2 regions of the Comamonas antarctica genome follow, and region 1 is predicted to be linked to the other one. Evidence: predicted binding sites of a transcription regulator. Region 1 holds the regulator's gene; the other holds the start of a gene.
What was found. The regulator FNR, encoded in region 1, switches genes on or off when oxygen is low (the NO sensors DNR and NnrR bind a similar motif). The targets are predictions, from matches to a motif close to TTGATNNNNATCAA.

Region 1 (15,608 bases):
CCCGAGTTCATCTGCGGCTGGTAGAAGCTGTAGTGCCCGCGGCCGCGTTCCTTGACGCGGTACATCGCGGTATCGGCCTGCATGATCAGTTCATCGAGCGTGTGGCCATGGCCTGGATACTGGGCCACGCCGATGCTGCACTGCACCGAGAATCCGATTCCGTCCAGCAGGAAGGGGCGCAGCATCTCGCGCAGGATGCGCTGCGCGACGCTCGCGGCCAGGGCCTCGTCGCAGCCCTGCAGATAGAGCACGAACTCATCGCCCCCCAGCCGGCTGAGCATATCGTCCGAGCGCAGGCAGGACAGCAGGCGCTCCGCGACCAGCTTCAGCACGCGGTCGCCGAACTGGTGGCCCAGCGAGTCGTTGATGATCTTGAAGTGGTCGAGATCGATGAACAGGATGGCAAACACTTCGCGCGTGTCCGCGGCCCGCTCGATGGCCTGGGCCACATGAGCGGCCAGGCTCAGGCGGTTGGGCAGCCCGGTGAGCGCATCGCTGAAGGCCAGCTCCTCGATGCGCTGTTGGGCCTGCTGCTGCTGCGTCAGGTCGCGCATGAAGCCGATGGTCTGGAACACCACGTCCTGCGCATCGCGCAGCGCCACCCAGGACAGGCGCACCGCGCAGCGCTGCTGCGCGCCCTGCTCCAGCCAGAGATTGCCCTGCCAGAAGCCGCCGCTGCTCCACTCCTGGGCCGCGGCGCCGTACCAGTTGGCCGGTGCGCTGCAGCCGAACATCTCGCGCACGCTGCGTCCGGCGACCTCGTGGTCGCCCATCAGCCGCAGGCACGCGGGATTGGCACGCACCAGCCGGTGCCCGGCATCGGCAATGAAGATCGCGTCAAGGCTGCAGTCGAACACGCGCGCTGCCAGCTGCAATCCGGCCTGGACCTCGACTTCGCGCGTGATGTCGCGGTAGGTGTGGATCCGGCCCACGGGCGCGCCGCGCTTGAGCTGGGGCACGGAGCGGCGCTCGATGATCTTCCCGCCTTCGAGCGCCAGCACGTCGGTGCTGTCGATCAGCGGCTGGCGCCGCAGTTCCTCGAGGCGCAGCGCATAGCCCTCGCGGTCCAGCACCTTGGCGGCCATGTAGTCGAGGATGGAGGCATCGTTGCGCTCCACCAGCATGTGCCGGGGCAGGTCCCAGATCGCCGCCAGGCGGTGGTTGAAGGCGCGGATGCTGCCGTCCTGGCTGCAGACCAGCATGCCGTCGGCCGTCGAATCCAGCGTGGCGCGCAGGTCGGACAGCAGGCCTTCGAGTTCATGCTCGGTATGCGCCTGCTCGCTGCGGTCCAGCATCGTCAGCAGCAGCCAGCCAGAATCGCTGCCCGAGGGGCCGGCAATGCGCTCCAGGCGCTGTTCGACCGGACGCAGCAGGCCATCGCGGCACTGCACCTGGGTCAGTGTCTGCGAGCCCGTCTGCCACTGGCTCGCATCCTCCCAGAGGCACAGGTCCTGCGGCGTCGCGGCCAGCGCCTGCACCGGCATGCCATGCATGGCTTGGCGGTCGTAGCCCGAGAGCTTCGCGGCCGCGCGGTTGGCAAAGCGGATGCACAGCGTGTCTTCGTCGATCAACCACACGGCTTCGAGCAGCGCATCGAGAGTCTGGTGCCAGAAAGCTTCGAACGGATGGCTCATGCTGCGCCCGCCTGCGCATTGCCGGGCTCCACCGCACGTTCGAAGAAATAGCAGATACGCTGGCGCGGCGAGAGATAGCTCAGCACCTCGCGCGGCAACTGGTCGAGGCGCAGGCTGCGCCGGATGCTGATCCCGGCGCACTTCTCGAGATCCAGCGGCTGCGCCAGCGCTGCCGGCACGCTGGCGTCGTACACCAGCACCTCGGGCTTGAGCGGACGCGAGCTGTTGACCGATACCACCATCGCGTAACGCCCATCGGCGAGCTGCACCACCGAGCCGGGCGGATAGACGCCCATCATGCGGATGAAGGCGCGCAGCATCACGGCGTCGAAGCGCTCGCGTTGCTGGGAGTACAGCGCGGACAAGGCCTCGTGCGGGGTCTGGCCGGTCTGCGCATGCTCGGGATTGCACTGGCGGTCATAGGCGTTGACCAGGCACAGCACCTTGCCCGCCGGGCTCAGGTCCTCGTCGATCAGGTGCAGCGGAAAGCCGCTGCCGTCGGCAAATTCGTGGTGCTGGGCAATGGCCGTCAGCACCTCGCTGGATGCCCCCATGCCCATCGCCAGAGCCACCGAATCGCCCACATGGCGCTCGTATTGCGCACGCGTCGGCAAAGGCGCCCCGGGCGCCGAGTCCTTGCCTATGTCGTGCAAGAGCGCTGCCATGCCCAGCTCCTGCAACTGGGCGGCACCCATGCCCAGCGCCTTGCCCAGCAGCAGGCTCAGCACGGTGACGTTGATCGGATGCTCGGCCTGGCGGTTGCCCGAGGTTTCGGACAGCAGCCGGATCACCAGGTCGCCCGTGGGCAGCACATCCTGCAGGTAGCTCTGCACCATGGCGCCGGCGCGGGCCATGGCCTGCGCCGGTTCGGTGGCGGCATTGGCCTGGAGCTGCAAGTAGTCCTGCGCGGCAGCGCGATAGCGTGCATCGCAGCACTGCCAGCGCTGCGCGCTGCGCGCCGGCGCTGCCTCGGGCTCTGGCGCGGCTGCATCCGAAGCGGGAGCCGGGAGTTGCTGCGCCTCCACACGCGCATCGATGGTCGCATGCGCATCGGAGACAGCATCGGCAATGCCGGCATCCGCAGCTTCGGAAGCAACGATGTCGCTGCGGTCGGGAAAATAACGGATGGCATCCAGCCCGAGCGCCTGGACGGTCTGGAGCTGGCTATCGGAGGCAATGCGAAAGCTGTTGACGGGAAAAGGATGGCGCATCCAGCCGACTTCCAGCTGGATGTACATGCCTACGCGCAAGGCTTGCGGATTGATCAGGACAGATGAGTTCACACTGAAAGCGTACTGTACAAAAGGTTGCACAACTGCCCGTTTGTTTCGACGATTATCGCCAGTTCTTGAGGGGTGGGCGTGGCTTTGCGATAGTGTGCAGCTTTTTTGCACCGGGCCAGGCGATCATGCGCCAGTTGAAGGAACCCGCGAGACAGGCGTCAGCGGGGCCACTGATGGGGCCTGATGCAGCACCGCGCTGCCCGGCATTGCGCTGCCCGGCATTACGCTGCCCGGCATTGCGATGCCCGGCCTAGCGGCACCAAAGCGAAGGCTTGTAGACCAGGTCCATCCACAGCGCCCAGGCGGCCACGCCAAACAGCAGCAGCCCTGCGGCGCGGCTGCCCCAATGCGCGCGCAAGCCATTGAGCCGGCCGCGCAGACGGCCCCAGAGCCAGGGGGCGGCCAGCAGCCAAAGCCCGCTGCCCAGCGCAAATGCCGCCATGGACAACGCACCCGCCAGCGCCCCGCCGCTGAGCGCGGCCACGAGCAGCGCCGAATACAGCAGGCCGCAGGGCATCAACGCCCAGACGAAGCCCGAGGCAAAGCTGCCTCCCGGCGCCGCCACCACGGGCTGCACGCGCCGCCACAGCGCGCGGCCCGCGCCTTCGATCCATGCTGGCTGGCGCGCCTGCACCATCATCAGGATGCCCCAGAGCATGATGCCCAGATGCATGAAGGTCCAGACCGGCTGCATGGCCGTGGTGCGCATATTGAGCCAGGCCAGCCCTTCGACCGCGACGGCGGCCAGCGCGCCCAGGCTGGCGTAACCTGCGACCCGGCCCGCGTGAAACAGCGTGCCGCGCAGCCATAGCCGGCTGCGCCGGCCATGCACCTGCACCACGCTGCCCCCCGTGGCCCCCGCCGACGTGACCACGGCGCAGGGCGCGGCGCACATGGCAAGGCAATGCGGGCCGCCCATGAGGCCCATCACGGCAGCAGTCCAGATCAGGCTAAGCAACATGGTGGCAGGAAAGAGGGGTGGAAAGACGGCGCTGCGGCCGTCCAGGCTGCGGCCAGCTTAACCTGACGCGCGGCAAAAAAACCTAGGGATGCTTTGCACAAACCTCGCGAGCCGTGCTGCCAACAGCCGCAGGGATTTGTGCAGAGGTACCTAGATGATGCGTGAAAACCGTGCGCGGTTGCGGTCGGCCTGCAAATAGCGGTCGAACGTCATGGCTACTGCGCGCACGAAATACCAGCCCATCGCGGTCACGCGCAGGCTTTCGGCGTCGATTTCCACCATGCCCTGGGACTGCAACTCGGCCAGCATCTCCAGTTCGGCTGCGAAATAGCGCCGCGAATCGATCAGCCAGGCCTGGTCCAGCGCCTCGAACAGCACTTCGCCCTGGCACATCAGCGCCATGATCACGGCGCGCCGGATCAGGTCGTCGCGGCCCAGCGCCAGCCCGCGCACCACGGGCAGCCGGCCCTGGTCGAGGAAGTCGTAGTACTCGTCGAGGTCCTTCGCATTCTGGCTGTAGGTCGCCCCTACCCGGCCGATGGCCGAGACGCCCAGCGCAATCAGGTCGCAGTCGGGCTGGGTGCTGTAGCCCTGGAAGTTGCGGTGCAGGCGTCCCTGGCGCTTGGCCACGGCCAGCGCGTCCGTGGGCAGCGCGAAATGGTCCATGCCCACATAGACATAGCCGGCCTGCTCGAAGCTCTCCAGCGCGCGCGCCAGCATCGCCAGCTTGGCGGCCGCGCCCGGCAGCGCCGCGGTATCGATGCGCCGCTGCGGCTTGAAGCGCTCGGGCAGGTGGGCATAGGCATAGAGCGCGATGCGGTCGGGCCGCAGCTCGCCGACCTGGGCCAGCGTGCGCTCGAACGACTGCGGCGTCTGGCATGGCAGGCCGTAGATCAGGTCGACATTGACCGATTCGAAACCCAGCGCGCGCGCCGCCTGCACCAGCGCGAAGACCTGGCTCGCCGGTTGCTCGCGGTGCACGGCCTTCTGCACGTCGGCGTCGAAGTCCTGCACGCCGAAGCTCAAGCGGTTGAAGCCCAGCTGCGCCAGATAGGCCAGGCGTTCGGGCGTGACGGTGCGCGGATCGACCTCGATCGAATACTCGCCGCCGGGCTGGAAGTTGAAATGGCTGCGCAGCAGCGCCATCAACTCCGCCAGGCCGGCGTCGCTCAGAAAGGTCGGCGTGCCGCCGCCCAGATGCAGCTGGCTCACGGGCTGGCCGGTGCCGCAGTGTTCGGTATGCAGCGCGATCTCGCGCGCCAGGTATTGCAGATAGGTCTGCGCGCGCTCGGGATGGCGCGTGACGATCTTGTTGCAGGCGCAGTAGTAGCACAGCGACTCGCAAAACGGGATGTGCACATACAGCGACAGCGGCCGCGCCAGACCGGGCGCGCCCTGGCGGCGCTGCTGAAGCGCCAGGATGTAGTCCTCCTGGCCGAAGGCCTCGACAAAACGGTCGGCGGTAGGGAACGAGGTATAGCGCGGGCCCGGCACGTCAAAGCGCTGCAACAGCTCGGGGGTGATTGCGGTCATGGGGGGTTTCCTTGGGCTTTGGGCTACTGTGCCGCAAGGCACCCTGCCGGACCTTGATGTCGATCAAGACTTGCGCACGCCACGCCTGCGACAATTTGATGCATGTCAGCGGCGGCCAGAGGTATCGGACGCTGCACGCGCCGGCGTTCCATGCGATAAAGGGGGTTGGCCCCGTCCACCCCGAGGTCCCATCAATGAGTCTACAAGCGATCAAAGCCTCCTGTTCCAACTGCAACCTGCGCGAGCTGTGCCTGCCCATCGGCCTGAACGAAGACCAGATGCAGCGCATCGACACCATCGTCGCGGTGCGGCGCAAGGTCAAGCGCGGCAGCCTGCTGTTCCACAACGGCGAGCCGTTTTCCTCGCTGTACGCGATCCGCACGGGCTTTTTCAAGACCTGCGTGGCGACCGAAGACGGCCGCGACCAGGTCACCGGGTTCCAGATGGCCGGGGAGATCATCGGCCTCGACGGCATCGTCAACGACCGCCATACCTGCGACGCCGTGGCGCTCGAGGACGCCGAAGTCTGCGTGATGCCGTTCGACCGGCTGGAGGAGCTCTCGCGCGAGGTCACGGTGCTGCAGAACCACGTGCACAAGGTCATGAGCCGCGAGATCGTGCGCGAGCATGGCGTCATGCTGCTGCTGGGCAGCATGCGGGCCGAGGAACGGCTCGCGGCCTTTGTGCTGAACCTGGTGCAGCGCCTGCATGCGCGCGGCTTCTCGCAGTCGGAACTGGTGCTGCGCATGACGCGCGAGGAAATCGGCAGCTACCTGGGCCTCAAGCTTGAAACCGTGAGCCGCACCTTCTCGAAATTCGTCGAGGACGGCATCGTCGAGGTCAAGCAGCGGCATATCCGCATCCTGGATACGGACGCACTCAAGCGCATCGTCAACAGCCAGCGCTGCGACTAGGCGTCGTCTCAGGAAGGACGCACCGGGGTGCGGCGGCGATGCCGCAGGGGCCCTTCACTGCCCCAGCTGTTGACCTCGGCCGGGCGCAGGCCGAGCAGACAGGTCAAGGCCCCGGCGGCGCTGATGACCAGCCAGAACACGAAGAAGGACAGCGTGTAGAAAGCCTGCCGGCTCCAGTCGAGCGCGGCGCCCTGCCACTGGATCTGGGCGGGATCGACCACGGCAAACACCAGCATTTCCATTGCGCAGGCAGCGAGAAATGCCGGCCAGAGAATCCACATCAAGCGTCTTGCCCACATCGGGAACTCCTTTTGCAGCCAGGCTTTCATTCTGCCGGCAAGCACGCAGGAGGACGCTGCGGAAAACCCGCGGACGGGTTTCAGCGGTCGACGGGCGCGAGTTCGGCCGGGGTGGCCGCATGGTTGCGGCCGGTCATCGCGGGCGCCAGGCGCATGTCGGGGGTCTCTGACAGCGTCTTGTTGATCTCGCTGCCGTGGCGGTAGTAATCCGGGTCGATCACCGGATCGGGGTGCGTGGCGGCAATCCAGAAGGTGACCACGCCCGCCACGACCACGACGGCCGGGCCGCCGATGACCATCCAGACGAAACCGAATTTCCACCAGGGGCGGGGATCGTGTGCGGGAGAGGTTTTCTGTGTCATGGGGGGCTTTCAATGGGGCGCCCAGCGCGCGGCACGCTGAACGGAAAAAGGGCGATGCACGCGCATCGCCCCCGGCCTGGCGTGCTCAGTGAGCAGCGCCTGCCTTGTTGGAGAGGCTCCAGACATAGGACGTCAGGACGCCGATCTGGCCTTCGGTCAGCTTGTCCTTTTGCGCCGGCATCTGGTTTTGCTTGCCGTGGGTGACGATGTCGATGATCGCCGCCTCACCCCAGCCGTGCAGCCAGACGTCGTCGGTCAGGTTGGGCGCGCCCATGGCCTGGTTGCCCTTGCCGTCCATGCCGTGGCAGGCCGCGCAGGCCGTGAAATGCGACTTGCCCAGCGAGGCGCGCAGCGAGTCGTTCGGGCTGCCCGACAGGCTCAGCACGTAGTGCGCCAGGTTGCGCACGTCTTCGGGCGTGCCCACCGCAGCGGCCATCGGCGGCATGATGCCGAAACGGCCTTCGGTGATGGTCTGCTGGATCTGCTCGGGCGCGCCGCCATGCAGCCAGTCGCCATCCGTCAGGTTGGGAAAGCTCTTGCCGCCACGCGCGTCCGAGCCATGGCACTGCGCGCAGTTGTTCATGAACAGGCGCTCGCCAATGGCCATCGCCTGCGGATCCTCGGCGCGCTGCTCGGGCGTCATGCCCGCGAAGCGCGCATACAGCGGCTCGATCTGCGCCTTGGCCTTGGCCATCTCGGCCTCGTAGGCGCCGACTTGCGACCAGCCGAGCTTGCCCGACATCGATCCCAGGCCCGGATAGGCCGCGAGATAGACGATGCCGAAGATCACGGTGATCACGAACAGCCAGACCCACCAGCGCGGCAGCGGGTTGTTCAGCTCGCGCAGGTCGCCGTCCCAGACATGGCCGGTGGTGCTGTCTTCGGCGGACACGACCTTCTTGCGGCCCGTGAAGAACAGCAGCAACGCGCAAAACAGGATGCCGCCGAGGGTCAGTACGATCACGAAGATCGACCAGAAATTGTTTACGAAATCGCTCATGGGTGGTTCTCGTTATGCAGGCAGGACGCTTCAGTCCTGCGCGAACGGCAGTTGCGCTGCCTCGTCGAAGCGTGCCTGGTTGCGGCGGGCATAGGCCCACCACCAGATGCCGACAAAGATGGCAAACGACGCCAGCGTGACCACGATGCGCATGGTAGTGATGATGTCCATGTGTGGCCTCCCTACTTGAGCGCGGTGCCCAGCACCTGCAGATAGGCGATCACGGCTTCCATTTCCGTCTTGCCCTTGACCTCATCGGTCGACGCCTTGATCTCGTCGTCCGTGTACGGCACGCCGACCTTGCGCAGCGCGGTCATGTGCGAAGCAATGGTCGCGTGGTCCGCCGGCGTCTTCTCCAGCCACGAGTAGGCCGGCATGTTCGACTCGGGCACCACGTCGCGCGGGTTGTTCAGGTGGATGCGGTGCCATTCGTCGCTGTACTTGCCGCCCACGCGGTGCAGGTCGGGTCCGGTGCGCTTCGAGCCCCACTGGAACGGGTGGTCATAGACGAACTCGCCGGCCACCGAGTAGTGGCCATAGCGCAGCGTCTCGGCGTAGAACGGGCGGATCATCTGCGAGTGGCAGTTGTAGCAGCCTTCGCGCTGGTAGATGTCGCGGCCGACCAGCTGCAGCGAGGTGTAGGGCTTGACGCCCTGCACCGCCTCGGTGGTGGACTTCTGGTAGAACAGCGGCACGATCTCGGCGAGGCCGCCGATAGCCACCGTCAGCAGCGTCAGCACGATCAGCCAGAAGTTGCTGGTTTCGACCTTCTCGTGGGAGAAGCCGCTGGTTTTCTTGTTTTGTTCAGACATGTGGGCTCCTCAGGCGTGCGACGGGTTCACTGCGGGAATCAGCACCTTGACCGAGCGGCCGTTGATGGCAGTCATCCAGGTGTTCCAGGCCATGACCAGCATGCCGCCCAGGTACAGCAGGCCGCCGACCACGCGGATCACGTAGAACGGATAGGTCGCCTTGACGCTTTCCACAAAGGTATAGGTCAGCGTGCCGTCGGGGTTGACCGCACGCCACATCAGGCCCTGCATCACGCCGGCAATCCACATCGCGGCGATGTACAGCACGATGCCGATGGTCGCCATCCAGAAGTGCAGCTCGATGGCCGGCACCGAGTACATCTTGTCCTTGCCGAACAGGCGCGGGATCAGGTAGTACAGCGAGCCCATGGTGATCAGGCCGACCCAGCCGAGCGCGCCGGAGTGCACGTGGCCAATGGTCCAGTCGGTGTAGTGCGACAGCGCGTTGACGGTCTTGATGGCCATCATCGGGCCCTCGAAGGTCGACATGCCGTAGAACGACAGCGCGACGATCAGGAAGCGCAGGATGGGGTCGTCGCGCAGCTTGTGCCAGGCGCCCGACAGCGTCATCACGCCGTTGATCATGCCGCCCCAGCTCGGCGCCAGCAGGATGATGGAGAACACCATGCCGACGGACTGCGTCCAGTCGGGCAGCGCCGTGTAGTGCAGGTGGTGCGGGCCGGCCCACATGTAGGTGAAGATCAGCGCCCAGAAGTGCACGATCGACAGGCGGTAGCTGTACACCGGACGGCCGGCTTGCTTCGGGATGAAGTAGTACATCATGCCCAGGAAGCCTGCCGTGAGCAGGAAGCCCACGGCGTTGTGGCCGTACCACCACTGGATCATCGCATCCTGCACGCCGGCATAGGCCGAGTAGCTCTTCATCAGGCCTGCGGGCATGGAGATGTTGTTGAAGATGTGCAGCAGCGCGATGGCGATGATGTAGGCGCCGAAGAACCAGTTGGCCACGTAGATGTGCTTGACCTTGCGGATGCCGATGGTGCCGAAGAACACGATGGCGTAGCTGACCCAGGTCACCAGGATCAGCAGGTCGATCGGCCACTCGAGTTCAGCGTATTCCTTGCCCTGGGTATAGCCCATGGGCAGGCTGATCACGGCGCCGACGATCACCAGCTGCCAGCACCAGAAAGTCAGGCTCGCGAGCTTGGGCATGAACAGCCCGGTCTGGCAGGTGCGCTGCACCACGTAGTAGCTGGTGGCGAACAGCGCACTGCCGCCAAACGCAAAGATCACCGCATTGGTGTGCAGCGGCCGCAGGCGGCCGAAGCTGAGCCATGGCACGCCGAAATTGAGTTCGGGCCATGCCAGCTGGGCGGCGACGAGCACGCCGACGGCCATGCCGATCACCCCCCACACGACCGCCATGATTGAAAACTGTCTTACGACCTTGTCGTCGTAATGCACAGCACTGTTTTTTAGAGCATCCATCGCGCACCTCTTGTATTGCTTGCAAAGTGTTCATCCATCGGACTTCTGGTGTATTGATACATGTCAATCGTTTCTCAGAATCCGCTCCCCCTCTTGTTCCACACTCTCGAACTGTCCCCGGTAAACCGCCCACCACAGGGCGGCGACAATGGCCAGGACCAGGACCACTGACAACGGAATGAGTAGATACAGGACTTCCATCAGACGGCTCCCGAAAGCGCTGGCGCCGGCCCCGTCACGGCGGGCGCGGCGGCAGCGGATGGCTGCAGCGGCATGGCGCGCGCCAGCCGCGCGGCGTTGAGCACCACCAGCAGCGAGCTGAGCGCCATGCCCAGGCCGGCGAGCCAGGCCGGCATCCAGCCGGCCAGCGCCAGCGGCACCGACACCGCGTTGTAGGCGGCGGCCCAGCCCAGGTTCTGGCGCACGATGCGCAGCGTGCGCCGCGCGAGCAGCAGGGTCTGGGCCACCAGCTCCAGATGGTCGCCCAGCACGACGAAATCGGAGCGCGACCGTGCCAGCGGCACCGCCCGGCCAAACGCAAACGAGACATGGGCGCCGGCAAGCACCGGGCCGTCATTGAGGCCGTCGCCCACCATCGCAACCTGGCGGCCCGCGGCCTGCGCCGCCTGCAGGCGCGCGAGCTTGTCCTGCGGCGTGCAGTCCCCCACGGCGGTGGCGATGCCGGTCTGCGCGGCGACGCGCTGCACGGCCGCATCGCGGTCGCCCGACAGCAGCATCACCTCGATACCCGCGGCACGCAACTGCGCGACCACGGCAGGTGCCTCGGCACGCAGGTCTTCGCTGAGATCAAAGCGCAGCAGCTCGCGCGGCGCGCCTTCGCCATCTTCGGTCAGCACGACCTGCTGCAACGCCGATCCGGCCTGTTCCAGCGCGCCCGTGTGGCGCAGCGAACCCAGGCGCAGATGGCGCGGCTTTGCGGGATGTTCGATGTCGCTTACGGTGGCAAGCATGCCGAAGCCCGCACGTTCGTGCACCTGCATGATCTGCCAGCGGTCGGCGAGCGCGGCGGCATCTGCATTGGCGTCAGCGGCACGCGCCACGGCGCGGGACGCGGGATGCACCGACTGGCGCGCCAGCAAGCCGGCCAGCGCCAGCGCCTCGGCGGCATCGACGCCGCTGCCTGGCTGCAGGCTGCGCACGGCCATGCCGTCGCGCGTGAGCGTGCCGGTCTTGTCGAACACCAGCGTGTCGACCGCGGCCAGCGCCTCGAGGCCTTGCAGATTGCGCACCAGCACGCCGCTGCGCGCCAGCGTGCCCGCGGCCGTAAGCATGGCCACGGGCGTGGCCAGCGACAGCGCGCAGGGGCAGGTCACGATCAGCACCGCGGCCGCGACCATTAGCGCCTGGCTCGGACTGGTGGACCACCACCACGCTGCAGCCAGCGCCGCCGCCGCCAGCACCGCGACCAGGAACGGCCGCGCGACGCGGTCGGCCAGCTGCGCCAGCCGCGGCTTTTGCATCGAGGCGCTTTCCATCAGCGCCACGATCTGCGCGAACTGCGTGCCCTCGCCCACGGCCGTGAGCTTCACCAGCACGGCCGCATCGAGGTTGTAGCTGCCGGCCGCCACGCGGTCGCCCGCATGGCGCAGCACGGGAGTCGATTCGCCGGTCAGCAGCGCCTCGTCGGCATGGGTGCTGCCTTCGCAGATCTCGCCATCGGCAGGAAAGGCTTCGCCAGCCAGCACGCGCACCGTGTCGCCGGCCTGCAGCCGGCGTGTGGCCACGCGCTCCCAGCGGCCGTCGGCGGCGCGCCGCTCGACGCTGTCGGGCAGGCGGTTCATCACCGCTTCGAGCGCGCCCGCGGTGCGGTCGCGCAGCCGCATCTCGAGCAGCCGGCCCGAGAGCAGGAAGAACACGAACATCGTCAGCGAGTCGAAGAACACCTCGGCGCCGAACGGACCCGAGGGATCGAAGGTACCCAGCGTGCTCACGACAAATGTGATCAGCATGCCGAGGGCCACCGGCAGGTCCATGCTCACGCGCCGCGCGCGCACGTCGCGCAGCGCATTGGAGAAGAACGGCCCGCAGGCAAACAGCACCACCGGCAGCGACAGCACCCACGAGGCCCAGCGCAGCAGCGCTTCCATCTCCTGCGTCAGGTCGCCAGGCTTGGACGAGTACGCGGGCCAGGCGTACATCATGACCTGCATCATGCACAGGCCAGCGACCAGCCAGCGCCACAGCGCTCGCCGGCTTTCGCGCTTGCGGACCTCGCGCGCAAACGCATCGCGCGCGGGAAACGCCTGGTAGCCCGCGCGCCCCACGGCCGCCATCCACTGCGAAGGCAGCACCTGGGCGGGATGCCAGACCACGCGCGCGCGCTGCGTGGCGGCGCTGACCTCGGCGCGCTCGACGCCGGGCACGCGCCGCAGCGCCTCCTCGATGGTCAAGGCACAGGCGGCACAATGCATTCCCTGCAGGACCACATGGGAGTCCCAGGGGCGGGAGGCATCAGGTTCGGGATCGTGGGTGGCAGACGGCCCGACCGGCCGCCCAAAGGCACTCCACTCGTGTGGATCGTCCAGCAGCGAAGCGCTGGCTTCGGGGGACATGGGGCCGGAATCGAGCGCTACCGTCTCCGCCGCGGGGGACGGTTCGGGATTCTTGTAGGACATGGCGCAAGCGTAACTCGGGCGCATCATACGCGTATTGATCTTCATCAATTGCGAAAACCCAGATAAGCTTACCCTGCGATCCATCCAAGTTTCATTCCAGGAGGCCGTATGTACCGACGCATTCTCATTGCAACCGATGGTTCCCCGCTGTCCGACCAGGCGATTGAAAGTGGGCTCTCACTCGCGGCGCTGTGCAAGGCCGGCGTGATCGTCGTCAAGGTCGTGCCGCTCTATTCGCGCAGCTATCTCGAGGGCGGTGACTACACCAGCCTCGACGATGTGAAGCGCATCGAGGACCAGTGGGTGCACAGCGCACAACAGCAGCTTGCCGACATCGCAGCGACCGGCGCAGCGCGTGGCGTCACGGTCAAAACCAGCGTGATGAAGTCGGATCTGGTCGCGGAGACGCTCATTGACGTCGCCAAGGAACACGATTGCGACCTGATCGTGATGGCCTCGCACGGCCGCAAGGGCCTCAAGCGCCTGCTGCTGGGCAGCGAAACCCAGCATGTGCTGACGCATTCGACCGTTCCGGTCCTCGTGCTGCGCTGAACGCACCGGCCCTGGCGGCCGGTGCCGGCCGTCGTCAAGCCTTGAACAGTTCCTGGTACTGCGCACGCAGCAGGTTCTTCTGCACCTTGCCCATGGTGTTGCGCGGCAGTTCGTCGACCACGAAGCAGCGCTTGGGGATCTTGAAGTTCGCCAGCTGGCCCTTGAGCGCATCCACCAGCGGCTGGGCCTCGATCCGGGCACCGGGCTTGGCCACCACAACCGCCACGCCGACTTCGCCAAAGTCCGGATGCGGCACGCCCACCAGCGCGCTCTCGGCAACTCCGGGCAGGTCGTTGATGAAGCTTTCGATTTCCGCGGGGTAGACGTTGTAGCCGCCCGAAATGATCAGGTCCTTGCTGCGCCCGACGATGCTCAGGTAGCCGCGCGCGTCGAGCCGGCCGACGTCGCCGGTCTTGAACCAGCCATCGGCGGTGAACTCCTCGGCGGTTTTCTCGGGCATGCGCCAGTAGCCGGAAAACACGTTGGGTCCGCGCACCTGGATGTTGCCGATCTCGTCGACGGCTGCGGCCTCGCCCGCATCGGTCAGCACGCGTACGTCCACGCCCGGCAGCGCAAAGCCCACCGTGCCGGGGCGGCGCTCGGACTGGCCGCCATGCTGCGCATCGGCGGTCCAGGGATTCGATGTCAGCATGATGGTCTCGCTCATGCCATAGCGCTCGAGAATCGTATGGCCCGTGCGCTGCTGCCAGGCCTGGTGGGTCTCGGGCAGCATCGGCGCCGAGCCCGAGATGAACAGCCGCATGTGCGCCGTGGCTTCGCGCGTGAGCCGCGCGTCGGCCAGCATGCGCACGTAGAGCGTGGGCACGCCCATGAACACGGTGGCATCGCGCATGCGGCCGATCACCGCCGCCGGGTCGAACTTCGCGAACCAGAGCATCTTGCTGCCATTGAGCAGCGCGCCATGGATGGCGACGAACAGCCCGTGCACATGGAAGATCGGCAGCGCGTGGATCAGCACGTCGTCCTTCTGCCAGCCCCAGTAGTCCTTGAGCACGCGCGCGTTCGACAGCAGGTTGCCCTGGCTGAGCATCGCGCCCTTGCTGCGGCCCGTGGTGCCGCTGGTGTAGAGAATCGCCGCGAGCTCGTCCTTGCCGCTGGCCACGGGCTCATGCTGGTCGCTGCAGTGCGCGGCGCGCTCGAGCAGGCTGCCGCTGCGGTCGTCGCCGAGCGTGAACACCGACTGCGTGCCGGCCTGGAAGGCGATCTTCGAGACCCAGCCGAAGTTGGCCGGCGCGCAGACCACCACCGCGGGTTCGGCATTGGCAATGAAGTACTCGATCTCGGCGCTCTGGTAGGCGGTGTTGAGCGGCAGGAACACATGGCCGGCGCGCAGCGTGGCGAGGTACAGCAGCAGGGCTTCGACCGACTTCTCGACCTGGACCGCGATGCGGCTGCGCGCCGGCAGGTTCAGCGCCGCGAGCAGGTTGGCGATGCGCGCGCTGGCCTGGTCCAGGTCGCGCCAGCTGTAGAACAGGCTTTGGCCGTCTGCGCCAATGGCTTCGATGGCGGTGGCGTCGAGGTCAGCGGGAAAGGCGGCGCGCAGCGCAGCAAACAGGTTGTCGTCAGAAAGCATGGAAATCCCGCAAAAGGTTCGTCAACGTTCAAAAATTCGGGGTGCGCTTGCCCAGGAAGGCGGCAATGCCTTCGCGGTGTTCGGCGCCATCGGCGTAGCCATACACGTCGCTGCCGGGCATGCCGTGCACGCCTTGCGCCGCCATGGCTTGCGCCGCGCCCAGCGGTGCGGCCAGCAGCGCGCGCAGGATCTGCTTATTGTGCCGCGCGGCCTGCGGCGCGAGCGCGGCAATGCGCCGGGCACTGGCTTCGGCGGCGGCGGTCACGGCGCCGTCTTCGACCACGCTGCCGATGAAGCCGCGCGCGGCCATCTCGGCGGCGCTGAAGGTCGCTGCTTCCAGCAGCATCTGCCGCGCGGTAAGCGCGCCCACGGCCGTCGCGACCAGCGCGGCTTCGCGCGGCGCCATGGGAAATCCGAGGCGCGCGATGGGTGCGCCAAAGCGCGCCGACTGCGCCGCCACGCGCAGGTCGGCGCAGGCCGCGATCTCCACGCCCGCGCCCATGCAGGCGCCGGAGATGGCGGCGACGATGGGCACGTCGCAGTCCAGCATGGCCGACAGCCCGCCCCAGACCGCGTTTT
Region 2 (15,608 bases), 1.4 Mb from region 1:
GCCGTCGCTCTGGATCGGCATGGGCATGACCGAGAAACAGGGCGGCTCCGACGTGCGCAGCAACACCTCGTGGGCCACGCCCCTGGGCAGCGGCGGGCGCGGCGGCGAATACCTGCTGCGCGGCCACAAATGGTTTCTCTCGGCGCCTATGTCCGATGCGCATCTGGTGGTCGCGCGGCTTGGCGAGCAAGGCCCGCCCGCCTGCTTCTTCGTGCCGCGCTGGCGCCCCGACGGCAGCCGCAACGGCGTGCGCCTGCAGCGCCTCAAGGACAAGCTGGGCAACCGCAGCAATGCCAGCAGCGAAGCCGAATTCGAGGATGCGTGGGGCGTGCTGGTGGGCGAGGAAGGGCGCGGCATCGCGACGATCCTGGAAATGGCCGGCTACACCCGCCTTAACTGCGTGCTGGGCAGCGCCGCCATGCTGCGCTCGGCAAGCGTGCAGGCGCTGGCCTATGCGCGCCGGCGCATGGCGTTCGGCCAGCCGCTGGCCGCGCACCCGCTGATGCGGGCCGTGCTGGCCGACCTGGCGCTGGAGAGCGAAGCCGCGCTGGCGCTGTCCATGCGCCTGGCGCAGGCCTATGAAAGCGACGACACGCCCCAGCAGCGCGCCTGGAAGCGCATCATGACGCCGGCCGCGAAGTTCTGGGTCTGCAAGCGCGCCGTGGAACTGATGGGCGAAGCCATGGAAGTCTTTGGCGGCAACGGCTATGTCGACGACAGCCTCGCGGCCCGGCTGCTGCGCGAGGCGCCGGTGAATTCGATCTGGGAAGGCTCGGGCAACGTGATGTGCCTGGACGTGCTGCGCGCCATCGCGCGCGATCCCGAGCCGGCACGCGCGCTGCTGCACGAGCTGCTGGCGCTGGCCGAGGGCGACCCGTTGCTGCGCGCGGCGGCGCACACGCTGGCGCAGCAACTCCAGTTGCCGCCCGCCCAGCTCGAAGGCCAGGGCCGGCTGCTGGTGCAGCGCCTGGTGCTGCTGGCCCAGGCCGGCCTGCTGCGCCACACCGCGCCCCAGGCCGTGGCCGATGCCTTCATTGCCACGCGCCTGGGCGCGCAGGCCACGGGCTGGGTCGTGGGCACGCTCGATCCCGGCCGCCATGATGTGGCGGCGATCCTGCAGCGCGCCTTCCCCGACTGAAGCGCAAGGCCGCGTCCGACGACCGGCGAAGCTCTCCGACAACACGGCCGGCGCTGGATGCGGATACTGCAGGCATGCGGGTTGCCGATCCAGGATGGCCCGCGCCATACCGCGCTCAGGAGACAACCATGTCCACTGCCTTGCATCCGGAACCGCCGTCGATTGGCCACGACGCCCCCCTGGACGAAGCGCTGCGGCGCGCCGATGCGGCCGATGCGCGCGCCGTGCTCGACGCCTATGCAAGCCAGCTGGCGCGGACCCAGCCGCCCGCTGACGCCACGCAGGACGATCCGGCATGGCTTGCGCAGCGCGCGCTGGGCCGGCGCCAGGGGCTGGTGGCGCAGGCGCTGACGCAGCAGACGCCGGGGCGCTGGAGCCTCTGGGCCGCGGGCATCTATCTGCACAGCCAGCTGGCGCCCGACAGCGTCGATCCGCTGCTGCTGACTTCGGGCGCGCTGGCCGTGCTGCGCAAGGAGCCGGCGCTCTGGGCGCGTCTAGGCCCGCTGCTGTGCAGCCCCGAAGATGACGCGCGCGACCTGCCGATCGCGCAGAAAAGCGCGCTCTGGATGGGCCTCGATGCCAGTGTCGTGCAGACCTCGCAGGCGCTGCAGCCGACTTTCCAGCAGCTGCAGGCCATGCCCGTCGGCATGGGACTGTGGGGTCAGCAATTCCGGCTCAGCGGCCGCACGCCCGGGCTCGCGTCCGCGGACAGCGATGCGCACCTGCTGTGCGCCCAGACCGCACAGGGCCTGAGCTGCTTTTTCGTGCCGCGCTGGCGCGAAGACGGGCAACGCAACGGCGTCGAGGTCCATCCGCAGCACAATGCGCTCGGCACCATGGCCGCGGCCCGGCTGCAGCTCGATGCCGCCAGCGGCTATCTGCTGGGCGAGGAAGGCCAGGGCCAGGCCAGCCTGCGCGCCGCGCAAGCCATCGTGCGGCTCGGCCATACGCTGGCCAGCTGCGCACTGCTGCGCCAGGCGCTGGTGCAATCGCTGACGCAGGCCCGCAGCCTGACCGATCTCGCCAACCAGCCTTTGCTGGGCAGCGTGCTGGTCGACATGGCACTGGAAAGCGAGGCCGCGCTGATGCTGTCGATGCGCCTGGCCCAGGCCTACGAGCGCTGCGAGGATTCCAAGGAAGACCATCTGCCCGTGGTCGATCGCGCGCTGCAGCAGGTCATGGCGCCCGCCGCGCAGTTCTGGATCGGCCGGCGCGCGATGGAAATCACCGCCGAGACCATGGAGTGGGCCGGCTCCCAGGGCGCGCTCGACACCCCGCAGGGACGCACCCTGGCGCGGCTGTTTCTCGCGGCGCCGGCCCAGGGCCGCGGCGAAGGCATGGGCAATGCACTGTGCCTGCAGGCGCTGCAGGCACTGGACCGCCAGCGGCCCATGGCAAGACAGCTGTTCGAGGCGCTGGAAACCATAGCCAGCGGCGACGCGCGCATCGTCGCCCAGCTGCATTCACTGCGCGCGATGCTGGCCCAGCCGCCCGCCGAACAGCAGGCCATGGCGCGCATGCTGGTGCACCGGCTGGTGCTCACCGTGCAGGCCTGCCTGCTGCACCGCGATGCGCCACCGGCCGTATCCCAGGCCTTCATCCAGTCGCGCCTGGGCCATGGCGGCGGCGGCCGGGTGCTGGGCGCATTGGATACGCGGCAGATGGATGTGGCGCAATTGCTGCAGCGCGCCTTGCCGGCCTGAATTGCCAGCGCGCCAGAACCTGCATGCCGCGTCCAGGTTTTCAACTCTGGACACAATGGCCCATGATCAGCCTTCACGACATCGAGCAAGCCGCCGGGCGCCTGCGCGGCCACATCCTCGAGACCCCTTGCGTGGAATCACGCACGCTGTCGCAGATCGTCGGCGCGCAGGTATTTCTCAAGTTCGAGAACCTGCAGTTCACGGCCTCGTTCAAGGAGCGCGGCGCCTGCAACAAGCTGGCCCAGCTCACGCCCGAGGAGCGCGCGCGCGGCGTCATTGCGATGAGCGCGGGCAACCATGCGCAAGGCGTGGCCTACCATGCGCAGCGCCTGGGCGTGCGCGCGGTCATCGTGATGCCGCGCTTCACGCCCGACGTCAAGGTCGAGCGCACGCGCGGCTTCGGCGCCGAGGTCGTGCTGCATGGCGACACGCTGGACGAAGCCCGCGCCCATGCGCGTGAAATGGCGCAATCCCAGGGCCTGGTGTTCGTGCACCCTTACGACGACGAAGCCGTGGCCGCGGGCCAGGGCACGCTGGCGCTGGAGATGCTCAAGACCCAGCCCGACCTGGAGATGCTGGTGATCGCCATTGGCGGCGGCGGGCTGATTGCCGGCGTGGCCACGGCGGCCAAGGCCCTCAAGCCAGGCATCGAGATCATTGGCGTGCAGACCCAGCGCTTTCCCTCGATGCTCAATGCCATCCAGGGCAGCGACCTGCCCATGGGCCAGTCGACGATTGCCGAGGGCATTGCCGTGGCCACGCCCGGCCAGCTGACCCAGGGCGTGGTGCGCGAACTGGTCGACGACCTGCTGCTGGTCGACGAGGGCGACATCGAGCAAGCCGTGCTGATGCTGCTCGAGATCGAGAAGACCCTGGTCGAAGGCGCGGGCGCGGCGGGCCTGGCGGCCATGCTGCGCCATGGCGCGCGCTTCGCGGGCAGGAAGGTCGGGCTGGTGCTGTCGGGCGGCAACATCGACCCGCTGCTGCTGGCGGCCATCATCGAGCGCGGCATGGTGCGCTCGGGCCGGCTGGCACGCATCCGCGTGAGCGCGCGCGACGTGCCCGGCGTGCTGGCGCGCATCACCGCCACCGTGGCCGATGCCGGCGCCAACATCGAGGAGGTGCATCACCAGCGCGCATTCACGCTGCTGGCCGCGCAGAACGTCGAGATCGAATGCGTGCTGCAGACGCGCAACCAGCCGCATGTGGAACAGGTGCTCGAGCGCCTGCGCGCGCAGGGCATGGAGGCGCAGCGCGCCTGAGCGCAGGCCGCCTGCCGCAGGAACGCCTGCCGCAGGGCTAACCCCATGCCGTTATCCCCAGTCGCTGCTTAAAATAAAGGCATTGCCGACCTCTTGAACCACGGGAGCCTGATCTCATGACCCATCCTGCACCGCCCAACGCGGCCGACGAACCCACCGTCGACTCCACCGAAGCCGTCGTCCCGTACATTCCGTTCGTGCTGCCGCTGGTCGGCGGTGTACTGATGTTCCTGCTGGCGTTCATTGCCGTCTATCTGGCCTGAAACCGCCGCTGCGCCACTTCCCAAGCCCCGGTCACGGGGCTTTTTTTCGCCCATTTTTTATGCATTCATGCATCGTATAGCGCATATATTGATACTTATATTGCATAGATTTTTGACTTATGGATGACACAAAAATGCGGCATCTCCCTAAAATTGCGGATCCTGCTGGGTTACAGCCGGGTTACGAACTCGCCCGGCATGACCTTACGAGCTTGAAAAAACCTGTTTTCTCAAAGGCTGCCGCGGTGCAGCACTGCCTTTGAAAAAACGTTTTTTCAATTAGAAAGCTCCTCGTGATGAACGCTCCTGCACTGCAAGGCCTGACCATTCAGGCTCCTTCCTATGTCAAGAACGCCCGGCTGATTGCCTGGGTCGCCGAAATGGCCGCGCTGTGCAAGCCGGCCAGCATCCACTGGTGCGATGGCTCGCAGCAGGAGTACGACGCGCTGTGCGAGCAGCTCGTCGCCGCCGGCACCTTCAAGCCGCTGAACCCCGCCAAGCGCCCCGGCAGCTTCCTCGCCTGGTCCGACCCGTCCGACGTGGCGCGCGTCGAAGACCGCACCTACATCTGCAGCCAGAACCAGGCCGATGCCGGCCCGACCAACAACTGGATGGCGCCAAATGAGATGCGCGCCACGCTGCAGCCGCTGTTCGACGGCTGCATGGCCGGCCGCACGATGTATGTCGTTCCGTTCTCGATGGGCCCGCTGGGCTCGCCCATCGCCCATGTCGGCGTGGAACTCTCCGACAGCGCCTATGTCGCCGTCAACATGAAGATCATGACGCGCATGGGCAAGGACGTGTACGACGTCATCGGCACCGATGGCGACTTCGTGCCCTGCATGCACACCGTCGGCGCCCCCCTGGCCGCAGGCGAGAAGGACACCACCAGCTGGCCCTGCAACAAGACCAAGTACATCGTCCACTACCCCGAAACGCGCGAGATCTGGTCGTACGGCTCGGGCTACGGCGGCAACGCGCTGCTGGGCAAGAAGTGCTTCGCGCTGCGCATTGCCTCGACCATGGGCCGCGACCAGGGCTGGCTGGCCGAACACATGCTGATCCTGGGCGTGGCCAAGCCCGACGGCACCAAGTACCACGTCGCTGCCGCCTTCCCCTCGGCCTGCGGCAAGACCAACTTCTCGATGCTGGTGCCGCCCGCGGCCTTCGACGGCTGGAAGGTCACGACCATCGGCGACGACATCGCCTGGATCAAGCCCCAGGCCGACGGCTCGCTGCGCGCCATCAACCCCGAAGCCGGCTACTTCGGCGTGGCTCCGGGCACCAACTACCACACCAACCCGAACTGCATGGCCAGCCTCGACAAGAACGTGATCTTCACGAACGTCGCGCTGACCGATGACGGCGACGTCTGGTGGGAAGGCATGGAAAAGGACACCGGCAGCCTGCCCGACCATCTGATCGACTGGCAAGGCAAGGACTGGACCCCGCAGATCGCGCGCGAGACCGGCGCCAAGGCGGCCCACCCCAACGCCCGCTTCACCGTGGCCGCGACCAACAATCCCGCGCTGGACCCCGCCTGGGACGATCCGGCCGGCGTGAAGATCGACGCCTTCCTGTTCGGCGGCCGCCGCTCGACCACCGTGCCGCTGGTCACCGAAGCCCGCACCTGGACCGAAGGCGTCTACATGGCCGCGACCATGGGCTCGGAAACCACCGCTGCGGCCTTCGGCGCCCAGGGCGTGGTGCGCCGCGACCCGTTCGCGATGCTGCCCTTCATGGGCTACAACATGAGCCAGTACTTCCAGCACTGGCTCGACATCGGCGCCAAGCTCGAAGCCACGGGCGCCACGCTGCCCCACCTGTACACGACCAACTGGTTCCGCAAGGACGAAGCCGGCAAGTTCGTCTGGCCCGGCTACGGCGAGAACATGCGCGTGCTGAAGTGGATGATCGACCGCATCGAAGGCAAGGTCCAGGGTGTGGACAACATGCTGGGCGTGAGCCCGGCCTACGGCGAAATCAACTGGAACGGCCTGGATTTCAACGCCAGCCAGTTCGACACCGTGACGCGCATCGACAAGGACGCCTGGCAAGCCGAACTGCAACTGCACGACGCGCTGTTCACCCAGCTCGCCGACAAGCTGCCCCAGGAACTGCTGGCCACCCGCGCCAACCTGGAACAGCGCCTGGCGGACTGATCCTCGCGTGATGGAGCGGGCCTGCCCGCTTCTCCCATCCCAAGCCCTGCTGTGCAGGGCTTTTTTGCGTGAATCGGGACGAGCGGATAGAAACCGTTCGTGGTGAGCCTGCCTCGCCGGCCGCGTCGAACCATCAACGGCCCGTGCCAGAGATCAGACCGCGGGTGCCATCCTTAGACGGGCCCGCCCAGGCAAGCTCCGGACGAGCAGGCGAACAACAAAAAAGCCGCGGCCTTCTGGGCAGCGGCTTTTTCTTTGGAGGCGGCAGCGCCCCCGACCCGGACGACGCCTTAGCGGTCCTGGCGTTGCATCGCACGGCTCAGATCGGCCATGATACGAGCGTCTTGCAATGCGGCGTTCCAGGTGCGCTCGTCTTCGGCGGCCTGCTTGCGGCTTTGCACCCAGTCGCGGTGGCCGGCGCGCACCATCACGGCAGCGCGGCGTGCGGCGGCCGCCAGCATGCGCAGTCCAGCCCGCAGACCGGCACCCATAGGCAGGCGCTGCGAGCCTGTCAGATCGGCGGCAGTGGCTTGCAGGAACTCGGCGGCACGCTGCATGCGCACGACGCCGTTGTGTTCAAAGGAAGGGCTGGAATTTACGGAACTGTTCATGATGGAAACCTCGTTACAGACGCTTGTGGCGAAATTGCCGGGCAATGCAGCAATCATAGGGTTTACCCCATGTAACTTCAAATTTATCTTTTGAATTAATATCATTCATATGAGTGATGTATTGGCGCCATGACACCGCACGGCTTTCACCAGCTTGACCTCAATCTATTGCGCGTCTTTGACGAAGTCATGGCCGAGCGCAGCCTCACGCGCGCCGCGCACAAGCTGGCCATCACCCAGCCTGCGGTCAGCAATGCCATGCGGCGCCTGCGCGAAGCGCTCGATGACGAGTTGCTGGTACGCCACGGCCAGGGCGTGCAGCCCACGCCCCGGGCGCTGGCGCTGTGGCCCGCGGTGCGCGGCGCGCTGGCCCAGTTGCAGCAGACGCTGGCGCCTGATCCGTTTGATCCGGCCACGGCCAACCACACCTTCGTGCTGGCCATGGCCGATGCCACGGCCTCGACGCTGATCCCTGCGCTCCACACCATCCTGGAGCGCGAAGCGCCAGGCATCTCGCTGCGCGTGCTGCCGCTGACCACGCGCGATCCGCGCCAGCTGCTCGAAGACGGCGAGGCCGACATTGCCGTGGGCTACTTTCCCGCGGTGCTGGCCGACCTGACGGCACGCGAGCAGTCGGGCGATGTCGTCGGCTTTGAAAGCCGCCGCCTGTATGCCAGCGCTTACATCTGCGTGATGCGCGAGGGCCATCCCCTGGCCCATGTACCGCTCACGCTCGACAACTACTGCGCCGCACGGCATATGCTGGTGAGCTTTTCCGGGCGCTCGTTCGGCTTCATCGACGAAGCCCTGGCCTCGCTGGGCCGCAAGCGCCAGGTGGTGCTCACGGTGAACCAGTTCTTCACCGCCGGGCGCGTGGTGGTGCAGTCCGACCTGCTCACCATCCTGCCGCGGCACTTCGTGCCCGTGACCGGCATGGCCGGGTCGCTGGCGCTGCGCGAGCTGCCGTTCCATGTGCCGCCGGTGCATGTCGATGCGCTGTGGCGCCACCGCGGCCCGCAGGCCAATGCCGGCAACTGGCTGCTGCAGGCGCTGTTCCGTTCCGCCCAGACCACTTTTCCCAGCGCGCCATGAAGCACAGCAATGCCGCGGCGGCATCGGCCTCACGCTGGTGCACACCCTGCACCAGCTTGGCCCTTCACTCCCCGTCCTGGTTCGCGTCCCGCAGCTGGCCGGCGACAAACTCGGCGAATGCCGCCGCAGCCACCGGCAGCACGCGCTCGCGCAGCGCCACCAGCACCAGCCGCCCGGCCGGCAGGCGGCGTTCGTCGATAGGGATGGCGACCACACCCGCCGAGGGCCCGGCCCCGATCTCGATCTGAAAGCTCACGCCGCCGGTTTCACGCGCATAGCCGCGCATCATTTCATAGGAGTTGGAGACCAGCGGCGGATGCGGCTGCGCCGCGGATTGCCCGAACCAGTCCTCCAGCACGCTGCGGCCTGAAAGGCTGCTGTCCGGCAGGGCAATGGGGTAATCGAGGCAGTCCTTGAGGCGTACGCTGGCGCGCCCGGCCAGCGGATGGTCCGGCGCGACCATCGCGCAGGTGCGCTGGCGCGCCTGCGCCAGCACCGCGAGGCCGCGCAGTTCCGGTGGATTGAAGATCAGGCCGAGGTCCGCCTCGAAATCGGTGACGGCGGCAACGGCGCGTTCGCGGTCGTGCACCTTGACGTCGAAGGCAATGCCCGGCCTGAGGGCCTGGAACGCGTGAATGGCGCGGGGCAGGAAGGCCGGCGCCAGCGCCTGGCTCGCGGCCAGCGTGACCTGGCCGCGGCGCACGCCGCCCAGGTCTTCGATCTGCGAGCGCACCTGCTCCAGATCGGCCTGGCGCCGGCGCGCATAGCCGAGGAACAGTTCCCCGGCCGCCGTCAGGCGCACGCCGCGCGGCAGCCGCTCGAAAAGCGGCGTGCCCAGTTCCTCTTCGAGGTCCTGGACACGGCGGTTGACGGCGGAGGACGCGACATGCAGCTTCTCGGCGGCGGCACGGATGGAGCCGCTGCGGGCGACGGCGTCGATGTAATGCAGAAAGCGCAGGTGTTGCATGCCTTTGCCATTGCAAGACCGATGCCAGAACGGCAGCGCACAGCGCGCGAAAAGGCCTCGGTCGAGAGCGCTCGATGGCATGCCGCTTGCGTGCCGGCATGGGCATACCTGTCCCAGAAAGACCCCCGCCTATGCACCACATCGACGTCATCCGCATTCCCAGCCGCAGCCCGGGCGATACCTCCGGCCTCGAAGCACTGATCGCCTCGGGCCGGGTTGCCGCGCACGACATCGTGGCGGTGATGGGCAAGACCGAGGGCAACGGCTGCGTCAACGATTACACGCGCGAATACGCCACCAGCATGCTCGCGGCCTGCCTGGGCCGGCACCTCGACATGGCGCCTGCCGCGGTGGAAAAGCGCGTGGCCTTCGTCATGTCGGGCGGCACCGAAGGCGTGTTGTCGCCGCACCATACCGTGTTCACACGGCGCCCGGCGCAAGGGACGCCCGCTGTCGGCGCCAAGCGGCTGACCCTGGGCATTGCGTTCACGCGCGACTTCCTGCCCGAGGAAATCGGCCGCCGGGCCCAGATCGAGGAAACCGCCGCGGCCGTGCAGCAGGCGATGCGCGATGCGGGCATCGCCAGCAGCGAAGACCTGCACTTCGTTCAGGTGAAGTGCCCGCTGCTGACGCCGGGCAGGATTGCCGCGGCGCGCGCGCGGGGCTGCGAGCCGGTCACGGCCGACACCTATGAATCGATGGGCTACTCGCGCGGCGCCTCCGCGCTGGGCATCGCGCTGGCGACCGGAGAAGCGGCCTTGCCGGACCTGGCCGACGCCGCCGTGCTGCACGACTGGAGCCTGTGCTCGGGCGTGGCTTCGGTGTCGGCCGGGATCGAGGTGGAGCACAACGTGGTCATCGCCCTCGGCATGAGCGCCGAGGCCACGAGCGAGCTGGCCATCGCCCATGAAGTGATGAACGACGCCATCGATGCGGCCGCCGTGCGGCGCACGCTCGAGACCCTGGGCCTGCACGGCGCCGAAGGACTGGAGCGGATCGTCAACGTCTTTTGCAAGGCGGAGGCCAGCCCCGACGGGCAGGTGCGCGGCATGCGCCACACCATGCTGGGCGACTCGGACATCCACTCGACCCGGCATGCGCGCGCCGTGACCGGCGCCGTCGTCGCCTCGGTGGTCGGCCACGGCATGGTCTACGTCTCGGGCGGTGCCGAGCACCAGGGTCCGGCCGGTGGCGGCCCGGTGGCCGTGATCGCGCGCGCCTGAGGCATCAACAAGGGGACACAGACATGGAAGAACAGGACATCCTCGCCTACGTCAAGGCCGGCGCGCCGGCGCTGGGCTTGCAGCTGGACGCGCAACGCGCGGCGGCAGTCGCCCAGCACTTCGGCCGCACCCTGGCCCTGGCGCGGCTGCTGGAACAGGCGCCTCTCGCGCCCGAACTGGAGCTGGCCGAGATCTACCGCGCCGCGCCGTTTCCCGGCGCAGAGGTGAGTGCATGAACTCGGCAACGCTACTGCGCGCGATCGCCCGCGGCGAGCGCAGCGCCCGCGAGATCTGCGACGAGGCCCTGGCGTGCATCGAGGCCAGCGACGGCGCCGTCAATGCATTCACCGCAGTCACCGCGCAGCGCGCGCGCGCCGAGGCCGATGCGGTGGATGCACGCCGCGCGCGCGGCGAGACGCTGCCGCCGCTCGCCGGCCTGCCCTACGCCGTCAAGAACCTGTTCGACATCGAAGGCCTCACGACCCTGGCGGGGTCGCGCATCAACCAGGAACTGCCTGCGGCCCATGAGGACGCAGTGCTGGTGCAACGCCTGCGGGCCGCCGGCGCGGTGCTGGTCGGCGCGCTCAACATGGACGAATACGCGTATGGTTTCACGACCGAGAACACGCACTACGGCGCCACCCGCAACCCGCACGACAGCGCGCGCATCGCGGGCGGCTCGTCGGGCGGTTCGGGCGCGGCGGTCGCAGCGCGCCAGGTACCGCTGACGCTGGGCTCCGACACCAACGGCTCGATCCGCGTGCCCGCATCGCTGTGCGGCACCTGGGGGCTCAAGCCCACCTTCGGCCGGCTGTCGCGGCGCGGCACCTATCCGTTCGTGCACAGCCTGGACCATCTCGGCCCGCTGGCAGACGGCGTGCACAGCCTGGCGCTGGCCTACGACGCGCTGCAGGGCCCCGACCCGCTGGACCCGGGCTGCCAGGCGCTGCGCGTGCAGGCCGCGGCGCCCGCGCTGCAGCAAGGCATTGGCGGCTTGCGCATCGGTGTGCTGGGCGGATATTTCCGCGAACACGCCGGCGCCCCGGCGCGCGCCGCCGTGGATCTTGCCGCACGCACGCTGGGCGCGCGGGGCGAGGTGCTGTGGCCGGATGCGGCGCTCGCGCGTGCCGCCGCCTTCATCGTCACCGCCAGCGAAGGCGGCAGCCTGCATCTGCATGACCTGCGCCAGCGCCCCCAGGATTTCGAGCCGCTGTCGGTGGACCGCTTCATCGCGGGCCTGCTGCAGCCCGCCGACTGGTATCTGCGCGCGCAGCGCTTTCGCCGCGTGTACCGAGACCAGGTCAACGCGCTGTTCCAGGACTGGGATCTGCTGCTGGCTCCGGCCACGCCGGTCAGCGCGCCCGAGATCGGCAGCGAATGGATAGAGATCAACGGCAGCCGCCACCCCTGCCGCCCGGCCATGGGCCTGCTCACGCAGCCGATCTCGTTTGCCGGCTGCCCGGTGGTCGCGGCGCCGCTGTGGCCCGAAGGCACGGGCGGCATGCCGATCGGCGTGCAACTCATCGCCGCGCCGTGGAACGAAGCGCTTTGCCTGCGCGCCGCGCGCATGCTGGAAGAAGCGGGCACGGCCCGCATGGAGCCATGATGGAACAGATGCAGATCAATCTTCCCGAAGTCCTGGCCGAGGTGACGGCCGCGTTCGAGCGCTACGAGCAGGCGCTGACGTCCAACGACGTGGCGGTGCTCGACGCGCTGTTCTGGCGCAGCCCGCACACGCTGCGCTATGGCGCGACCGAAAACCTCTATGGCCATGAAGCCATCGCCGGTTTCCGTGCGGCGCGGCCGGCGCACGGGCTGGCGCGGCAGCTGCTGCGCACCGTCATCACCACCTATGGAACGGACTGCGCCACGGCCAACGTCGAGTTCCGCCGCAGCGGCAGCGACCGCACCGGGCGCCAGAGCCAGACCTGGCTGCGCACGCCCGAAGGCTGGCGGGTGGTCGCGGCGCATGTGAGCCTGCTGGCGCCGCCGGCCGCCTGAGAGCCGGCGCGGCGGTTTGTTGGTAACCTGCGGATGTTCGGCGCACCATGCCGAAGCTCCCAGCCCACGACGCCGCAATGAAAATCCAACTGCTTTCCGACCTGCACCTCGAAGCCGATCCGCATTTCCAGGCCGAACCCGCGCCCGGCGCCGAGGTGCTGGTGCTGGCCGGCGACATCGGCTCCTATCAGCAAGGCGGCCAGCTCACCGAGCCGGATTTCGGCCTGGCGCGCTTCTCGCCGCTGCCGCAGTACGCCGGCTGGCCCTGCCCGGTGCTGTTCGTGCCCGGCAACCACGAGTACGACATGCAGGACTTCGACGCCGCGCATGCGCGCCTGCGCGCGGCCTGCGACCGGCTGGGCCTGATCTGGCTCGAGCGCGAAACCGCGGTGCTGAACGGCGTGCGCTTTGTCGGCACCACGCTCTGGACCGATTACGACGCGATTGCGCTGCAGGACCGCAAGGTGCAGGCCGGCGACCTGGGCGCGCTGCTGCGCCTGCGCGAAAAGGCGTTCCGCGCGGCCAATTTCTATCTGCGCAAGACCGGCGGCACGCGCCATGGCGAAGCCTTCCTGGCCGAGCCGATGCGCGAACAGGCATTGCTGTGCCAGCAGTGGCTGCAGCGGGCGCTGGACCAGCCATTCGACGGCCCGACGGTGGCCGTGACCCACTTTGCGCCCAGCCTGCGCAGCGCCGACCCACGCTACGGCCTGGTGCCGGGCACGGCGGGCTTCTGCAATGCGCTGGACGACTGGTTCGCCAAGGCACAGCTGTGGCTGCACGGCCATCTGCATGCGCCCAGCGACTACACCGTGCGTGGCGAAAATGCCGATGGAACGCCCTGGCAATGCCGCGTCGTGGCCAACCCGCTGGGCTATGCGCGCAAGAACGAACAGGCTTATTTCCAGCCCCGCGCCTGCATCGACTTATGATGGACCTGCCGCCTGCGATCCGCGCCAGGCGGCTTGCCGGCTGCGGTCCCCAAAAACATGACCTATATCAAGACGCGCAACTTCCGCTGGCACTAATCTGATCACGAACATCAGGAGGACACCATGAAGATATTGCTTGCTGTCGACGGCAGCGCCTATACCCGCAAGATGCTCGACTACCTGGCCTCGCATCCCGAGTTGCTGGCGCGCACGCATGAATACACGGCCGTGACGGTGCAAAGCGCATTGCCCCCGCGCGCGCGCAGCGCGCTGGGCAAGGACGTGGTCGACCAGTACTACGCCGAGGAATCGGACAAGGTCCTGGCGCCGGTGTGCGAATTCCTCGCCCAGCATGGCGTGCAGGCCAAGGGCGTGGGCAAGGTGGGCCCGGCGGGCGAAACCATTGCCAAGCTCGCCGAAGACGGCCAGTTCGACCTGCTGGTCATGGGCACGCACGGCCATGGCGCGCTGGGCAAGCTGGTGATGGGCTCGGTCAGCACCCAGGTGCTGGCCCACAGCACGGTTCCGGTGCTGCTGGTACGCTGAGCACGACGCGCTGATTCGCGGACCGGACCCCGGGCCCTGATTCACGGGCCGCAGGCATTGCCTGCGGCCTTTTTTGATGGCCGCGCCGGCATTTGGGCGCCATGGGACAATTCTTCCCATGTCTTCCGCCATTGCCGTCATTGACTTTGAAACCACGGGCATGACGCCCGGCCAGGGCGCGCGCGCCACCGAAGTGGCCATCGTGCTGCTCGAGGCCGGCCAGGTCGTGGACCGGTTCCAGAGCCTGATGCGCACCGGGGCCTACATCCCCTCCTTCATCACCCGGCTCACGGGCATCACCAACCAGATGGTCGCCGGCGCGCCAGATGCCGAGGACGTGATGCGCGATGCCGCGCGCTTTGTCGGCGCCGCGCCCATGGTGGCGCACAACGCCGCCTTCGACCGCAAGTTCTGGGAGGCCGAGCTGGCCCACGCCGGCCTGCCCGCGCCGCAGCCGTTTGCCTGCACCGTGCTGCTGTCGCGGCGGCTCTACCCCGAAGCGCCCAGCCACAAGCTGGGCAACATCGTCGACCATCTGGGCCTGCCGCGTGCGGGCCGCGCCCACCGGGCGCTGGCCGATGCCGAGATGGCGGCCAGCCTGCTGGCGCGCATGCAAAGCGACCTGCGGCTGCGCTGGGGCCTGGGCCAGACCGGGCATGAGCTGCTGTCGACGCTGCAGCGCTGCCCCAAGGGCCAGATGCCGCGCCTGCTGGCCCAGCAGGCGGCGCAGTTTCCGCTGACCCGCGACCTGTTCGAACGCGAATCCGGTGTTCTTCCCCCGCACCCCGTGGTTGATCAGGCTGGTCCCATAATAGGCCCCTCCTTGCCGTGACCGCTCTGTGCCCGTGAACTCGCCCCTACCCCACTCCGCCGTGGCCCAGCCACCTGCCTTTTCCTCGCCCGACTTCCGCAAGGCACTGGGCCAGTTCGCGACCGGCGTGACCATCGTGACCGCGCTCAATGCCCAGCACGAGCCGGTGGGCGTCACGGTGAGTTCCTTCAATTCGGTATCGCTGCACCCGCCGCTGGTGCTGTGGAGCATGGCCAACAGCGCCGCGTCGCTGCCGGTGTTCATGGCCTGCACGCACTATGCGGTGCATGTGCTGGGCGCGGAGCAAAAGGATTTGGCGCTGCAGTTCGCGAGCAAGGGCATCGACCGCTGGGCCGGCGTGGTGCACGCGCCCGGCCACAGCGGCGTGCCGCTGCTCGCGGGCGCGGTGGCCCACTTCGAATGCTTCAACCGCAGCCGCTACCAGGAAGGCGACCACGTGATCTTCATCGGTGAGGTCGAGCATTGCAGCCACCGCAATGAGGCCGCGCCCTTGATCTATCACGATGGGCGCATGAAATAGCCCCCCACGCTTGCCCACTTCGTGTGGCTGCGCTGCCCCCCCATGGGGGGCGCGTTTCGCCTTGGGGGGGCCGGCCATCCGGCGGCCCGGCGGCGAAACCTTGCGCGGTCTTCAATCGCCCTGCGCCAGGCTCAGTGCGAACGGGGTTTGCCAAGCTCGATGCGAACGGCCTTTAGACAGACGGCCCTTTTCCCACCGTTCGTCCTGAGCTTGGCGCAGGGCATCCTGTCGAAGGATGAACGGCCCATCTCGGAACAGCGCCCCCGTTCCCAAGCTTTTAGGCGCTACTTGACGGCTTCCGGCAGCTCGATCTTCACCTCGAGCACTTCCAGGTTGTCCTGGCGCTCGAGCTGCAC

Region 2: the regulator FNR is predicted to act here: its motif matches at 13,412-13,425, upstream of HUK68_RS18825 (universal stress protein).

The regions. Positions count from the first base shown of each region.
Region 1 is NZ_CP054840.1:2,642,583-2,658,190, forward strand. Features, by position in the region: gene HUK68_RS12240 (sensor domain-containing protein) at 1-1,634, opposite strand, end outside; gene HUK68_RS12245 (cyclic di-GMP phosphodiesterase) at 1,631-2,917, opposite strand; gene HUK68_RS12250 (sulfite exporter TauE/SafE family protein) at 3,168-3,878, opposite strand; gene hemN (oxygen-independent coproporphyrinogen III oxidase) at 4,029-5,411, opposite strand; gene fnr (fumarate/nitrate reduction transcriptional regulator Fnr) at 5,606-6,325, shown strand; gene HUK68_RS12265 (hypothetical protein) at 6,334-6,654, opposite strand; gene HUK68_RS12270 (FixH family protein) at 6,705-6,986, opposite strand; gene ccoP (cytochrome-c oxidase, cbb3-type subunit III) at 7,072-7,986, opposite strand; gene HUK68_RS12280 (cbb3-type cytochrome oxidase subunit 3) at 8,017-8,157, opposite strand; gene ccoO (cytochrome-c oxidase, cbb3-type subunit II) at 8,169-8,798, opposite strand; gene ccoN (cytochrome-c oxidase, cbb3-type subunit I) at 8,808-10,247, opposite strand; gene ccoS (cbb3-type cytochrome oxidase assembly protein CcoS) at 10,311-10,448, opposite strand; gene HUK68_RS12300 (heavy metal translocating P-type ATPase) at 10,448-12,883, opposite strand; gene HUK68_RS12305 (universal stress protein) at 12,992-13,435, shown strand; gene HUK68_RS12310 (malonate--CoA ligase) at 13,470-15,029, opposite strand; gene HUK68_RS12315 (enoyl-CoA hydratase/isomerase family protein) at 15,058-15,608, opposite strand, start outside.
Region 2 is NZ_CP054840.1:4,030,290-4,045,897, forward strand. Features, by position in the region: gene HUK68_RS18760 (acyl-CoA dehydrogenase family protein) at 1-1,138, shown strand, start outside; gene HUK68_RS18765 (acyl-CoA dehydrogenase family protein) at 1,267-2,841, shown strand; gene HUK68_RS18770 (threonine ammonia-lyase) at 2,904-4,103, shown strand; gene HUK68_RS18775 (hypothetical protein) at 4,220-4,366, shown strand; gene HUK68_RS18780 (phosphoenolpyruvate carboxykinase (GTP)) at 4,663-6,528, shown strand; gene HUK68_RS18785 (hypothetical protein) at 6,819-7,196, opposite strand; gene HUK68_RS18790 (LysR family transcriptional regulator) at 7,269-8,231, shown strand; gene HUK68_RS18795 (LysR family transcriptional regulator) at 8,296-9,198, opposite strand; gene atzD (cyanuric acid amidohydrolase) at 9,330-10,421, shown strand; gene HUK68_RS18805 (DUF4089 domain-containing protein) at 10,445-10,657, shown strand; gene HUK68_RS18810 (AtzE family amidohydrolase) at 10,654-12,027, shown strand; gene hpxZ (oxalurate catabolism protein HpxZ) at 12,036-12,422, shown strand; gene HUK68_RS18820 (metallophosphoesterase) at 12,500-13,354, shown strand; gene HUK68_RS18825 (universal stress protein) at 13,478-13,900, shown strand; gene HUK68_RS18830 (3'-5' exonuclease) at 14,019-14,732, shown strand; gene HUK68_RS18835 (flavin reductase family protein) at 14,746-15,252, shown strand; gene minE (cell division topological specificity factor MinE) at 15,537-15,608, opposite strand, start outside.